Regions from separate parts of the Streptomyces sp. NPDC001450 genome, predicted to be linked through region 2. Evidence: riboswitches for the same ligand, from Rfam matches in the RefSeq annotation. Region 2 holds a riboswitch; the other holds the start of a gene.

Evidence for each region. A riboswitch is a leader RNA that binds a small molecule or an ion and turns the genes downstream of it on or off. The one in region 2 is predicted to bind cobalamin.
Region 1: linked by a shared signal. The riboswitch ahead of ACWC5O_RS18505 (cobalamin biosynthesis protein) and the one ahead of ACWC5O_RS02720 (CbtB domain-containing protein) in region 2 are both predicted to bind cobalamin.

What each region holds. Positions count from the first base shown of each region.
Region 1 is NZ_JBSFHY010000015.1:63,599-70,955, reverse strand. It holds gene cobN (cobaltochelatase subunit CobN) at 1-2,467, opposite strand, end outside; gene ACWC5O_RS18510 (cobyric acid synthase) at 2,464-3,996, opposite strand; gene ACWC5O_RS18505 (cobalamin biosynthesis protein) at 3,993-4,937, opposite strand; cobalamin riboswitch at 5,038-5,179, opposite strand; gene ACWC5O_RS18500 (hypothetical protein) at 5,587-5,814, opposite strand; gene ACWC5O_RS18495 (anion permease) at 5,843-7,090, opposite strand; gene ACWC5O_RS18490 (lysozyme) at 7,233-7,357, opposite strand, start outside.
Region 2 is NZ_JBSFHY010000002.1:181,022-188,378, reverse strand. It holds gene ACWC5O_RS02750 (IclR family transcriptional regulator) at 1-750, shown strand, start outside; partial or broken gene ACWC5O_RS02745 (short-chain fatty acyl-CoA regulator family protein) at 915-1,023, opposite strand; partial or broken gene ACWC5O_RS02740 (3-hydroxyacyl-CoA dehydrogenase NAD-binding domain-containing protein) at 1,018-1,242, shown strand; gene ACWC5O_RS02735 (histidine phosphatase family protein) at 1,349-1,927, shown strand; gene ACWC5O_RS02730 (hypothetical protein) at 1,934-2,209, opposite strand; gene ACWC5O_RS02725 (CbtA family protein) at 2,397-3,149, opposite strand; gene ACWC5O_RS02720 (CbtB domain-containing protein) at 3,171-3,392, opposite strand; cobalamin riboswitch at 3,428-3,572, opposite strand; gene ACWC5O_RS02715 (MMPL family transporter) at 3,688-5,874, opposite strand; partial or broken gene ACWC5O_RS02710 (rhodanese-like domain-containing protein) at 6,441-6,560, shown strand; gene ACWC5O_RS02705 (metal-sensitive transcriptional regulator) at 6,782-7,069, shown strand; partial or broken gene ACWC5O_RS02700 (sulfite exporter TauE/SafE family protein) at 7,103-7,357, opposite strand, start outside.

The sequences.
Region 1 (7,357 bases), on a different contig from region 2:
CGGTCGGCAGGACGTTGACCAGACCGCGGGTCGGCGAACCCGAGGGGCCGGCCGGGACGTAACCGCCGTCCAGCGCCCGCAGGATGTGGCCGATCTCGTCGGTCGTGCGGGCGAGCCGTGGTACCACCTCGGTGCACGCGAACTCCAGCACCGCGACCGCGTCCCGGAGTTCGGTGCCGAGGACCTCTCGGACCAGCGGCACGCTCTCGGCGACCGCCCAGTCGCGCGCCTCCATGCCCTCCGCGAGCCGCCGGCACAGCTGCTCCAGCAGGTCGATCGCGTCGGCGGCCGTCCGGGAGGGGCCCTCGACCAGGTCCGTCAGCTCCACCGGCACCTTCACCGGCGCACCGGGCTCGGCCAGCAGCTCCTTCTCGACGAGCCCGAAGTGCTCGGCCAGCGAGGCCCGCAGCCCCGGCAGCGCGTTCGCCTGCCCGCCCCACACCTGCGAGGCGCGCAGCACGGCGAGGACCAGGTTCACGCGCGGCTCGCCGACCGGACCGCCGCCGAGGATGTGCAGACCGTCCCTGATCTGCACGTCCTTGATCTCGCACAGATAGCCGTCGATGTGCATGACGAACTCGTCGAAGTCGTCGTCGTCCGGCTGCTCGTCCACATGCAGGTCGTGGTGCAGCTCGGCTGTCTTGACCAGCGTCCAGATCTGCGCCCGCACGGCCGGTGCCTTCGCCGGGTCCAGGTCGGAGACGAGCGCGTACTCGTCCAGCAGCTGCTCCAGCTTGGCCAGGTCGCCGTAGGTGTCGGCACGCGCCATCGGCGGCACCAGGTGGTCGACCACCGTGGCGTGCCCGCGCCGCTTGGCCTGCGTGCCCTCGCCGGGGTCGTTGACGATGAACGGGTAGATGAGGGGCAGGTCGCCGAGGACGGCGTCCGGGGCACAACCGGCGCTCAGACCCAGGCCCTTGCCCGGCAGCCACTCCATCGTGCCGTGCTTGCCCATGTGCACGATCGCATCGGCGCCGAAGCTGTTGTCGAGCCAGCGGTAGGCCGCCATGTAGTGGTGCGACGGCGGCATGTCGGGGTCGTGGTAGATCGCGATCGGGTTCTCACCGAAGCCGCGCGGCGGCTGGATCATCACGACGACGTTCCCGAACCGCAGGGACGCGAGCACGATCTCGTCCCCGTCCACGTACAGGCTGCCCGGCGGCTCGCCCCACGCCTCCAGCATCGCGTCCCGCAGCTCCGGGTCGAGCTTGTCGAACCACGCCCGGTAGTCGGCGAGCGGCACCCGCGCGGGCGCGGCGGCCAGCTGCTCCTCGGTGAGCCACTCGACGTCGTGACCGCCGGCCTCGATCAGCCGGTGGATCAACTCGTCGCCGTTGTCCGGGTATGCGGTGAGCCCGTATCCGGCTTCCTTCAGGGCGTCCAGGACGCGTACCGCCGACGCGGGCGTGTCCAGGCCCACCGCGTTGCCGACCCGCGAGTGCTTGGTCGGGTAGGCGGTGAAGACCAGCGCGATCTTCTTGTCCGCGTTCGGCTTGTGCTTCAACTGCGCGTGCCGTACGGCGATTCCGGCCACCCGCGAGGCCCGCTCGGGGTCGGCGACGTACACCGGCACGTCGTCCGGTCCCTGCTCCTTGAAGGAGAACGGCACGGTGACGATCCGGCCGTCGAACTCCGGGATCGCGACCTGCATCGCCGCGTCCATGGGGGAGAGGGCGGCGTCCGACTCGTCCCAGGCGGAGCGCGAGGAGGTGAGGCAGAGGCCCTGCAGCACCGGGATGTTCAGGTCGGCGAGCGCCCCGATGTCCCAGGACTCCTCGTCGCCGCCCGCCGAGGCCTGCGAGGCATGCGTACCGCCGGCCGCCAGGACGGTGGCGACCAGGGCGTCGGCCTGCCCCAGCAGCTGGTACAGCCCGGCATCCGCGCCGCGCAGCGAACCGCAGTACACGGGCAGGGCGTTGGCGCCCCGGCCCTCGATCGCCTCGCACAGCGTGTCCACGAAGGCGGTGTTGCCGCTCAGCTCGTGCGCCCGGTAGAAGAGCACGCCCACGGTCGGCCGGCCGTCCCGGATCCCGTACGAGCCGTGCACGCCGTACTCGGGCATCTTCCGCGGTTCTTCGAAGCCCTCGCCGGTCAGCAGCACGGTGTCGGACAGGAACCGGGCCAGCTCGGTCAGGTTGTCGGGCCCGCCCTCGACCAGGTACTTCAGGGCCTCCGCCACGACACCCGCCGGTACGGACGACTCGGCCATCAGCTCGGCGTCCGGCACGGCCTCGCCGCCCAGCAGCACGGTCGGCACACCGGACGCCCGGAGGACGGCCAGCCCGTCCTCCCAGGCGCGCTTGCCGCCCAGCAGGCGTACGACGGCGATGTCCGCGCCCTCGACGAGGCCCGGCAGCTCCTCTGCGACGTCCACCCGGGTGGGGTTCCCGATCCGGTAGCCGGCGCCGGAGGCCCGGGCCGCCAGCAGATCGGTGTCGGCGGTCGACAACAACAACACTGTGCTCATGCGGGCGCTCCCGGTGGAATGAAAGGCAGTCCTTGCGGCGCGCCCGACTCGATGAGCCGCCAGAGCGCGTCCGTGTCCGCGTGCTGTTCGATCAGGTCGCCGAGCCGGTCCAGCTGCTCCTCGCGCAGCGCGGCGAACGAGGTGTCGGGGGCCGGCACGAAGCGGCGGCCCGCGGCGGCCGCCACCTCGCGCAGGAAGGCCCGCCGGAATCCGTCCGACTCCAGCGAGCCGTGCCAGTGCGTGCCCCAGGTCCGGCCGACCCGGCAGCCGTCCAGGCTGTGTCCTTTGTCATCAGAGATGAACGCCTCACCACCCTCTATGGAGGCGACGCCGTGATGGATCTCGTAGCCCTCGACCCGCTCCCCGAGGGCTTCCCCCACCGGCCGGGTCAGGGTCTTCTCGCGGGCGAACCGCACGCGCACGGGGAGCACTCCGAGTCCCGGGACGCTGCCGGCGCGCGACTCGACCTCGTCCTCGATGTGCTCGCCGAGGATCTGGAAGCCACCGCAGACGCCGAGCACCGGGCGTCCCTCCGCGGCCCTTCTGACGAGGGCGTCCGCGAGACCCCGCTCCCGCAGCCACGCGAGCGCCCTGACCGTCCCCCGGGTCCCCGGGATCACCACGAGGTCGGCGTCCGCCAGCTCCTCCGGCCGGTCCACGAACCGCACCACGACACCCGGCTCGGCGGCCAGCGCGTCCACGTCCGTGAAGTTGGACATGAGCGGGACCGCGCAGACGGCGACCCGCAGCACGTCCTCGCCGACGGGCGGTGCGGTGTTCGACTCCCGCACGGTCCCGCGCAGGGAGACTCTCAGGCCGTCCTCCTCGTCGATGCCGAGCCCGTGCCGGAACGGCAGCACGCCGTACGTGTGCCGTCCGGTGAGCCCGTGCAGCATGCCCAACCCCGGCTCCAGCAGGCTGACATCCCCGCGGAACTTGTTCACCAGGAAACCGGCGACCAGCTCCTGGTCCTCCCGGGACAGCAGCGCGACGGTCCCGAAGAAGGAGGCGAACACGCCCCCGCGGTCGATGTCACCCACCACGAGCACGGGAAGCCGCGCGTTCCGCGCGATCCCCATGTTCACGATGTCGGTGCGCCGCAGATTGATCTCCGCGGGCGAACCGGCCCCCTCACAGATCACCGCGTCATACGTGCCCCGCAACTCGGCCAGACAGTCCAGCACCGTGCCGAGCAGCCGCTGCTGGCGCCCCCCGTGGTACCCGCGCGCGCTCAGCTCGCCCACCGGCTTGCCGAGCAGCACCACCTGGCTGCTCTGCTCACCACCGGGCTTGAGCAGCACGGGGTTCATCAGCGCGGTCGGCTCGACACGGCAGGCCTGGGCCTGCATGGCCTGAGCCCGCCCGATCTCGGCACCCTCCCGGGTCACGAACGAGTTGAGGGACATGTTCTGCGCCTTGAAGGGCGCGACCTTGACGCCCTGGCGCACCAGCCACCGGCAGATCCCGGCCGTCACGACGCTCTTGCCGGCGTCGGAGGTGGTGCCGGCGACGAGGAGACCACCGTTCACTTCCCACGTCCCTTCACGAGTCGGCGCGCGGCGACCGTGCCGCCGAGCGCGAGCAGACCGACCCGGCGGGAGAGCCGTACGGCCCGGTCGATGTCGGTGACCCGGACGGGCCGCCCGGTGTCCCCGTTGAGCACGGGCCGGTGTTCGACGCGCCCGCCGTAGGAGAGCGTCCCGCCCAGCCGCACGCCGAGGGCGCCCGCGAACGAGGCCTCGACGGGCCCGGCGTTGGGACTCGGGTGCTTGCGGGCGTCCGCCCGCCAGGCGCGCAGGGCGCCTCGGGGGTCGGGTCCGGCGGCGGCCGCGAGTACGGCGGTCAGCCGCGCCCCAGGCCAGCCGGCGAGGTCGTCCAGCCGGGCGGAGGCCCAGCCGTAGCGCCGGAAGCGGGCCGACTTGTGCCCCACCATCGCGTCCAGGGTGTTGACGGCCCGGAAGCCGAGCAGCCCCGGCACCCCGCCCACCGCACCCCACACCAGCGCACCCACCACGGCGTCCGAGGTGTTCTCGGCAACGGACTCGACCACGGCCCGGGCCATCCCGTCGGCGTCGAGGGCCTGCGGATCCCGCCCGCACAGATGCGGCAGCCGCGCCCGCGCCGCCTCGACGTCCCCGGACTCCAGCGCGCGCCCGACGGTCCGCGCCTCCCGGGCGAGCGAAGTGCCCCCGACCACGGCCCAGGTGGCGGCGGCGGTCAGCGCGACGGAGGCGACGGGGGAGCGGCGCACGGCCCGCTCGGCCGCGGCCCCCAGAGCGACGGCACCCCCGGCGCACAGGGCGGTGTGCAGCGCACCCCAGCCGCGGTGGTCGTGCCACAGCGCGCGTTCCACGGCGGCGGCCGCCCGTCCGAACGCGGCGACCGGATGCCCGCGGCGCGGATCGCCGAGGACGAGGTCGCCGACGAGGCCGGCGGCGGCGCCGTACGCGTAGAAGCGATCGGCACCCATCGGCTCAGCCGGCCGTGGGGGCAGGCAGGGCCCTGTTACTGAACCTCAATCGGCAGCCGCGCATGGCGATATGTCCTCACTCAGGGTGTCCGCGCCCTGGTTCGACGAGACCGGCGGTGAGAGTTCCTGGCTCCCGGGGTTTTCTTCCCCGGTGACAGTGGCGGGACCGCGCCGGATTCGCACCGGCTTCCTCTGCTGCCGCCGTACATGGCGTGGGCAGTCCACCACGCGCCCGGAAGGGCCGTCAACTTGCCTTTGACCTGGGAAGCCGGACTGTGCTGAGGCCCACATCGCCAGCACGCCGGGCGGCGCCGAGCGACCCGGTCGCGGTGAATTCCACTCCCTCGGGCGGCATTCGGGGATCCCGCTTGTGCTCACGGACCGTGACCGCCTGCAAGAGGTCTCGCGGGACGGCACGGCTGTCCCGGCGGCCGCCTAGACCCTCCAGCAGGCGCTCGCCCGGGTGCGGCCTGCGCTGGCCGCGCTGGTGAACGAGGCCCGGGGACTGGCGAGACCGCCCGCGTCCGTCACCGTGTCGGCTACGGCACCCCCGACGGCTCCCGTCTCCGTGGACAGGCGGCGGACACGCGTCCGCCCTGTCGATCCGACTGAAGCGGTGTCGACAGGGCGGACGATACGGACTTGGCCGTCAGGGCTTGGCCACGATCAGATAGATCCCGTACGCCACGGCAGCCGCACAAGCGGCGAAGCACACGTACGCACCAGTCACGGCCAGCCCGGCGGACCCGCCCTGCGCCGTGGCCTTCTCGCGGCGCGACAGGCCGTTGACGCCGAGGGTGAACAGGGCCACCAGGCCCACCGTGAACGCGAGGCTGACGCCGAAGACGGAGCCGATGGCCGCCCAGTCGATCTTCATGGGGATGCTTCCTTCGGTTACCGGGCGGTCAGACGGCGGCGGCCGGCGGGGTCGCCGGAGCGGGTTCGGTGGTGGCCGGAGCCGGGATCGTCGCCGACAGGTCCTCGGCGACGGTGCCCGCGGGCGGCGGGGTCACCGCGGCGATGGCGGTGGTCACCACGCCGGCCGGCTCCGCCGTGTCGTCGACGACGTTGGTGTGGTCGACGACCTCGCGGCGGGAGATCTTCCAGATCGCGGCGCTGGCACCGACCAGGAAGACGGCGACGACCGCGGTGCCCCAGTCACCCAGGTCCGTGACGGACTCGGCGCCCGCGCCGACCAGCGCGGCGGCCGGCAGGGTCAGCGCCCAGGCGATGACCATGCGGGTCGCGGTGGACCAGCGGACCACACCGCCCTTGCGGCCCAGACCCGCACCCATCACCGAGCCGGAGACGACGTGGGTGGTGGAGAGGGAGAAGCCGAGGTGGGAGGAGGCCAGGATGGCCGTGGCCGCGCTGGTCTGGGCGGCGAAGCCCTGTCGCGCCTCGAGTTCGGTCAGGCCCTTGCCCATGGTGCGGATGATGCGCCAGCCGCCGATGTAGGTGCCGAGCGCGATGGCCAGACCCGCGGAGAGGATGACCCAGGTGGGAGGGTTGGAGCCGGGGGCGATGGCGCCGCCCGCGATGAGGGCGAGGGTGATGATGCCCATCGTCTTCTGCGCGTCGTTGGTGCCGTGGGCGAGGGAGACGAGACCGGCGGAGGCGATCTGGCCGGCGCGGTAGCCCTTGCGGGTGGCCTCACCGTCGGCGTTCTTGCCGATGCCGTAGGAGAAGCGGGTGGCCAGCATCGCGGCGAGACCCGCGACGATCGGGGCGGCGACCGCCGGGAGCAGCACCTTGGTGACCAGCACGTCACTGTGGACGGCACCGAAGCCCGCGGAGGCGACGGTGGCGCCGATCAGGCCGCCCATCAGGGCGTGCGAGGAGCTGGACGGCAGTCCCACCAGCCAGGTCAGCAGGTTCCAGAGGATCGCGCCGACCAGGGCGGCGAAGATGACCTCGGGACGTATGCCGTTCTCATCGACAAGACCCTTGGAGATCGTGTTGGCGACCTCCACGGAGAGGAAAGCGCCTACAAGGTTGAGAGCGGCGGACATGGCCACCGCGACCTTGGGCTTGAGGGCACCGGTCGAGATGGTGGTGGCCATCGCGTTGGCGGTGTCATGAAAACCGTTCGTGAAATCGAACACGAGTGCGGTTACCACCACAATCGCGAGGATCAGCGAGAAGTTTTCCATTTACCCAGGCAATCGTTCGAGGTCATTGGCTGTTGGACCGTAGGCAACCTGGGTGAACGGAAGGTGAACTAGGGCGGGCTTCAGGGTGTCATCAAAGGGCGGTTGGGGTTTCGTCCGGTCCCACGCCCCAGGCGCCCCTTGGCTACCAACCCCGCGCGAAGGCCCGCAGCCGGCTCGGCGGCCCGTTGAAGAGATTCTGGTCACCCGGCAGACCGCCCTCGGTGCCGAACTGCCAGAAGGTCCAGTGCGCCCAGCCGCCCGGCAGCG
Region 2 (7,357 bases):
CCCACCGGGGTGCGCAGTGTCCGGCGGGCCTTCGACATCCTCAACCTGCTCGGCGAGCAACGGCCCGTGATCACGCTACGGGAGATCACCGAGGCCACCGGGCTGGCGAAGACCACCGCGCTGCGGCTGGTGCAGACCCTGGAGGAGAGCGGTCTGCTGTGGTCGCACCCGTCCGGGTACACCGCGGGGCCGGCACTGTGGCGCTGGGCCTATCTCGCCCGCAGCCAGTGGGAAGTGCCCCAGGAGACCCGCAAGGTCATGCGCGACCTCGCCGACCGGCTCGGCGAGACCGTCAACCTCTTCGTCGCCCGGGACGTCCACCGTATCTGCGTCGCCCACGAGGAGAGCCCGCACCCGCTGCGTCATGTCGTCGACGTCGGCGACGAGCAGCCCCTGTGGGCCGGCGCCTCCTCCAAGATCCTCCTGCGCGACGCCCCCGAGGCTCTCCTGCACCGTGTGGCCGCCGCCTCGCCCCAAGGTGAGGCGTACGCCGACCAACTGCGGACCTGGGCGGCCGAGGCGGCCGAGCGGGGCTACGCGGTCAGCAGCAGCGAGTGGGACGAGGGACTGACCGCCGTTGCGGTGCCCGTCACCGGCCGCACCGGCCGGGTGGTCGGGTCCCTCTCACTGAGCGGTCCCAGCCATCGCTTCCCCTACGAGGCCGTCGAGCGCTTCGCCGCAGAACTCGCCCAGGGCGCCCGGCTCATCTCCGACCAGGGCTTCACCCACCCGCTGGGGAGTGAGGGCTGAACCGACGGGAGGGTCACTCGACTCCTCCCGCACGCCAGACCGCGTCTATGCGCTGGTCCGCCTCTCCAGCGGCGTTGAGTACGTCGGTCGGCTCGTTCAGGGCCTGGCGAGCAGGTGGCCGCTCTCATTGCGCATCGCGGCACGCCCTCGGCTCGGACACCCCGTCAAGGGGACGTCCCCATCACCGGATACGGGACGAACGTACTGGTTGTTCTGGTCGATGCTCAGCGGGCGGCCGAGGGGCGGTGCGGCGCGCTGGGGGCAGTCGAGGCGTCGTCGCTCCCCGTCATGCGCCTCGGCAGGGCCACCGGTCGCGCGGACCGGGTCGTGGGTCCGCACTTCTGCAACCCTGTACCCGTACTGCCGCTGGTCGAGGTCGTGGCCTCCCTGCACACGGCAGCCGAAGCGGCCGCCGCCGTCAGGGAGTTCGCCACGCAGACGCTCGGCAAGAAGGTCGTCCGCTCCCGGGACCGGGCGGGTTTCGTCGTCAACGGCCGAACTGAACGCCGCGGCCCGCGGCTGCCAGGCGTACCCGTACCGTCGTACGTACGCAGTCCAGGACACCCCGCCCCGCGGCGGAAGCAGGAGGAGCAACCGCTTGACCAGCCGTGTCACTCTCATCTCACCCGCGACCACGCCCTCGCTGCGGCGGGCCCGCTTCGACGACGGCGACTCGATCGAGGACAGCGCGGCAGCGCGGGCCAGGTCGGCGGCCGGATCCCTGCCAGTGGCAGGCCGTGTCCTCGCCTCTCCCAGCGTGCGCTGCCGGGAGACGGCTTCCGCGCTCGGCCTCGACGCCTCGGCGGACCCGGAACTGTCGGGCCTGGACGTGGGCCGGTGGCGGGGGCGGACGCTGGACGACGTCGGTGCCGCCGAGCCGGAAGCGGTGGCCCGCTGGCTGGCCGATCCCGGGGCTGCACCGCATGGCGGGGAGTCGGTACGGGAGCTGTGTGCGCGGGTCGCGCGCTGGCTGGACACGAGGGGGCTTGCGGACGGCAGGACGGTCGCCGTGGCGGAGCCCGAGGTCGTACGGGCTGTGGTGGTACACGCGTTGGGCGCGCCCGAGGCGGCGTTCTGGCGCCTCGACGTCCCGCCGCTCACGGCGACGGAGGTCACCGGCCGGTCCGGTCGCTGGAACGTGCGGCTCAGCCACGGCCTCGCTCAGCCGGGCGAGTGACGGCGGTCAGGGAGTCGCGTCCCGATGGCGGCGCAGCAGTGCCGCCATCGCGCACCGCAGGCAGTCGGTGTCCGTGTCACCGGTCGTGCCGTGGTCACCGTGGTCACCGTGGCCGTCGGCCGCCGCCCGTCGGCCCGTGCCCTCATCGGGCGTGCGGCAGGCGGCCGTTGGGCCACCGACCAGGGCTTCCAGCGCGTCGAGAAGTCGCTCGGTCCGCTTGACCTGCTGGGCGAGCACCCGTACCCGCGCACTCTGGCCGCCGATCTGGCGTCGGCTGGCCATGAGTTGGGCGTACTCCTCCACCGTCAGGGCGACCGCCTCGCGTCCGCCGAGAGTGATGTGGCACGCGGTTCGGGACGTTGCCTGGCCACTCGGCTCCTGCGCTCGTCGCCTCCGCCGGTGTCCCGGAAACGCGAGAGGGCCCCTGGAATCCGCCGGTTCCGAAGGGCCCTCTCATGTCCTGAAGGGATCAGTGCGTGGCGGGAACTCCTCGCCCGGACGCGGCGGTCGCGGGCTTCGGGTTCAGCTGCCGCTCGGCCAACTCGCCGAAGAGCAGGCCGAATCCGCCCCACAGTACGGCCTGGATGGCCAGTGCGGAGAGACGGAACCGCCACAGCAGGGTGGCCGGGAAGTCCTTCGGCACCTCGTTGACGGCCGGCAGGAAGGCGTAGGCCAGGCCGATCGCGACGGCGAAGGCGGCGACCGCGACGACGGTCGCGTACCAGGTGCCCAGAGAAGGCGCGAGGCGCTTGCCCAGGATGGTGGCGGCGACCGCCAGGAGCACGCTGAGCAGCATCATCAGGAAGTACAGGGTCGTCCGCTTACCGATGGTGTCGGGATCGCCGACCGACGGCGGGTTGGCCGGGTACTTCAGGAACGGGACGACGTACACGGCGAGCAGTGCGCAGCCGGACAGCAGCAGCGCGGTCGCCCGGGGGCCGAAGCGGCCGACACGGCCGAGCGCGACGCAGAAGGCGAGCGCGGCGATGCCGCCGAAGGCGACCCCGTAGACGAGCACACCGGTGGCCAGGCCCGCAGTGGACTGCAGGGAGCGGGAGACGACCTCCATCCCGTGCTCGTGGGAGTGGGCGTCCTCGAAGCTGATCGCGCTGTCGACGTCGGGCTCACCGAGGAAGTAGGCGGCGACGAGGGCGAGCACGCCGGCGGCCAGGCCGGCGAGCATGCCCCGCACGAGAAGGTTTCTCACGGTTGCGGAGTTCATGGTCGAGCGGCGTCCCTCCCGTCAGTGGCAGGGGAAGCCGAGCAGGTGGCGTGCGTCGTGCACCCACTCGTGGACGTCCGTGCCGTTGAACACGGAGGTGGCGCCCTGCTCGGCGCCGACGAAGTACAGCAGGACGAGCATGAGGATGCCGAAGAAGACCGCCCACGGAGCGATCGCCTTCAGCGGCAGCGTGGCGGGAACGGCGGGGGTGGTGGCTGTCGGCTGGGCGACGGTCTGCGCCATGGCAGGACCTCCTCTGGGAGTTCGCGTCCCATCTCGGTGGTGCACATGACGACGGCCACGGGTCTGACTCACGGGACACCCAGGGGTGTTCCGCATACAGTGGCGCGACCGTGCCGGATTCCCACCGGCTTCCGTTTCGCCGTCGTCGATATCGGACAGACCGTACCGCGTGGCGCGTGCATGGCCAAGACCGCGTGGCCAGTCGTGATCTTCCTCTCGCGTCGGCCGCTGCGCCGACGGCGGGTTGGGTCTGCCGGGCCGTGCGGCCCGGCAGACCTGCTCCGTCCTCGTACCGCTAGCCGCGGCGGCCCGACGGATCGGGTGCGACCGTGTCCCGGTTCTGGCCGGGAACCGAACCGGCGTCAGGAGATCCGGCACCGGCTGCCACTTCCCGTGCCTGGTCCCCGTGTCCCGGCCACCACGCCGCGTGGCCGATCAGCGCGGTCAGGCTCGGCGTGAAGAACATCGCCATCACGAAGGCGGCGACCGCGATACCGAAGGAGACCGCGAAACCCATCTCCGTGAGCAGCGCGTTGCCCGCCAGCATCATCGTGGCGAAGGTCGCCGCCAGGATGAAACCGGCCGCCGCCACGGTCGGCCCGGCGTGCCGGAGCGCCATGCCGGCCGCCTCACGCGGCTCGCGGCCCTCGCGGGCCTCCTCGCGGAGCCGGGCGATCATGAGGATGTTGTAGTCGGTGCCGATGGCGACCACGAACAGATACATGATCACCGGGAGCATGAACATCAGACCCGAATGGCCCTGTCCCTCCTGGAAGATCCAGACCGTGGCGCCGAGGGTGGCACCGAAGCCGAGACCCACCGAGGCCATCAGATACCAGGGGGCGACCACACTGCGCAGCAGCAGCCCCAGGATGACCATGATGAGGAGGGCGGCGACGGGGAAGACCGTCCGGTAGTCGTGGTTGACCGCCGTGGCGATGTCCTTGTAGATCGAGGACATGCCGCCGACGAGGGCTTCGGTGCCCTCGGGGGCGTCGGAGTGCGCGACGTCGCGCACCTCGCCCACGGCGTCGATCGCCTTGTCCGTCGACGCCTCGTACTTGAGCGTGACGGTGAAGTCGGCGGTGGTGCCTTCCTTGTTCAACTGGGTCAGGCGAGCGCTCGCGACGCCGTCCACGGCACCGAGTTTCTGGGCGTACGCGTCCAGGCCGGACTTGTCCAGCTGCTTGCCGTCGGTGCTGGACAGGAAGACGTCGGTGGGGGCGGCGGCGCCCGCCGAGTACGCCTTCTGCATCTCGTCCTGGACGACCATGGACTCCTTGGTCTTGGGCATGGAGCCCGCCGCCAGGTCGAACGTGGCGTTGAAGCCGAGGGTGCCGAGCGACAGTGCGACCAGGACGAGGCCGGACACCGCGGCGGTCAGCCCCGGGCGGCGCTGCACGCCCCGGCCGAGGGCGGCGAACCGGGCGTTCTCCGGCTCCCGCTGCCAGGACTTGGAGGGCCAGAAGACCTTCGGTCCGATGAGCGAGACCACGGCCGGGATCAGGGTCAGGCCCGCCACCAGCGTGGCGGCGACCGCGATGGCGAGTGCCGGGCCCATCTGCTTGAGGAAGCCGAGCGTGGACAGCACCAGCGCGAGGAAGGCGATGATGACCGCTCCGGCGGCCGAGGCGATGGCCTCGCCGACCCGGTCGACCGCGTTGATCATGGCCTGCTTCGGCTCGTCACCGGCGCGTAGACGCTCTCGGTAGCGGAACATCAGGAAGAGGAAGTAGTCCGTGCCCACTCCGAAGAGCACGACGATCAGGATCGACGAGATCGAGCTGTTGGCCTGTAGGTCGAACAGCTTGGTGGCGTAGGCGATCAGTCCGTTGGCGACGGCCGACACCAGGCCGATCAGGACCAGGGGGAGGATCGCCAGAATCGGCGCCCGGAAGATGATCAGCAGGGTGACCAGGATGATCGCGAAGGTGCCGATGCCGATCAGTGCCTGGCCGCGCTTGGACGAGTCCTGCTGGTCGAGGGCCTGCGCGGCGGAGCCGCCGAGCTTGACGTCGAGGTTCGTGCCCGTTGCCAGTTCCTTGACGTCGTCGCGCAACACCTTGGCCGCGTCGATCTGTTTGGGCTGGCCGGCGTTCTTGCTGTCCATCTGCACCAGGGTCAGGTCATACCTGCCGTCCTTGGACGGCTGGCCGGGGACGACCTTCTGCACCTGGTCGATGTGCTTCTTGCCCAGTTGTGAGGTGATCCGGGCGATGTCCTGTTTGTCGGCGGCGGTGAGCCTGCCGCCGTCGGTGCGTTGATAAAGCGCGATCGCGGACGGGGTGAAGGCGCTGGGGAACGCCTTCCCCTGTAAACCCGCCGCTTTGATCGACTCGTAACTCTTTGGCAGGAAACTGCTCTCGTCGCTGTTCGAGGGCAGGCTCGGCGCGGTGGCGACGATCGCCACCGCCGCGATGAGCCATGCCACGATCGTCCAGACGGGATGACGGACGACGGCATTCCCAATGCGTCGGAACATGCGGAAGGTCCTCCTGGGCAGGAAGATCACCGCAGCCCGGGGAGCGGACCCTGGCATCGGCGACCCTGACCGGCGGCACTCTCGGGCCGGTCGAATGGTTGTCTTGAGATGCGATCGTAGTGACCGCACGCCGAGATCATTCCATCGTGTGACGCCCGGCCGCGAAAAACCCATCTCTTTTCGGTCATGGCTGTTCAATCGCGGCCGAGGCGTGAACCCCCGCCTGGATGGCGGGTGTTGGAGCAACCTGTCGCTCGCGCACGCATCTCGCGCATCCACGGCATGGACGACGCGGATCCGGGATTCGGATCCCGCGCAGGATGGCAGCCGACGTGGGGACGCCCCATAGTCGTGCCTACCGCACGCCGCTGTCCGGATCCGCTTCCGGCGTACGGACTCCCCCAGCGCTCACATGCCGTGCGCCGTCGGCGCCCGTGAGGCATGCGCGCTCCCAGACACCGTCCCCTGAACCTGGACCCTGGAGTCGCCGTGCCCGGTCCCGTCCCCCTGCCCTTCGCCGCGGTCGAAGAAGCCGCCCCGCCGCCGGTCGCCGTGTCCGGCCCCCGGCCGGCGGCACGAGCGGCTGGGCAGCGGCGGGCCACGACCTGCAGCAGCCCGCCGCCTGCGACACCCGGGCCGGCTGGAGCATGGAGCGGCAGGTCCGGTTCACGGCGGGCGCGCTGGTCCAGGGGGATGTTGAGAGCGCCGGGCAGGTGGCCGGAGGCGTACTCACCGGGGGTGCGCACGTCGATGACGGTCAGCTCGTGCAGCCGGGTGCGGGCCTGGTCGGTGCGGAGGGCGACGGAGGCGGGGCGGGGGCGGTCATGGCAGATGTGATCCTTAGTGTTCGACGACGTCCCGTACCGGGACGTACAGTACCCCTAGGGGTATTTTTGGAGGAGTGATCGTGGAACTGGAACTCGCGGGTGCGGAGCTGAAGTCCGTCCTGAACCGGCTGCGCCGCGCGCAGGGCCAGATCTCCGGCGTGATCCGGATGATCGAGGAGGGGCGCGACTGCGAGGACGTGATCACGCAGCTCGCCGCCGCGTCGCGGGCGCTCGACCGCGCGGGTTTCGCGATCATCGCCACCGGCCTGCAGCAGTGCATCACCGACATGGAGTCCGGCCGAAAGAACGGCGAGGACCCGGAGCAGATGCGGGCCCGTCTGGAGAAGCTCTTCCTGTCGCTGGCGTGAGGGGACCGGCGCGGAGCTGTGGGCGCCTGTGCATCACACCACCGCGTCGATCATCATGAACGCGGCCACGGCTGGCAGCACCAGGGCGAAGGTCCGCTGCAGCGCGGGCCCCGGACACCTTCGCCCCGATCCGCTTTCCGTCCCACGCGCCCAGGACCGCGGCGTCGGCGAAAGGCCCGATGACGGCCCGGTCCAGACCGTCGGCCGTACCGGCGCGCATCGCGAGCGCGGCCAGGGAGTTGGCGGTGATCACCAGTGATCACCAGCAGGCTGGTGCCCACCGCGTCG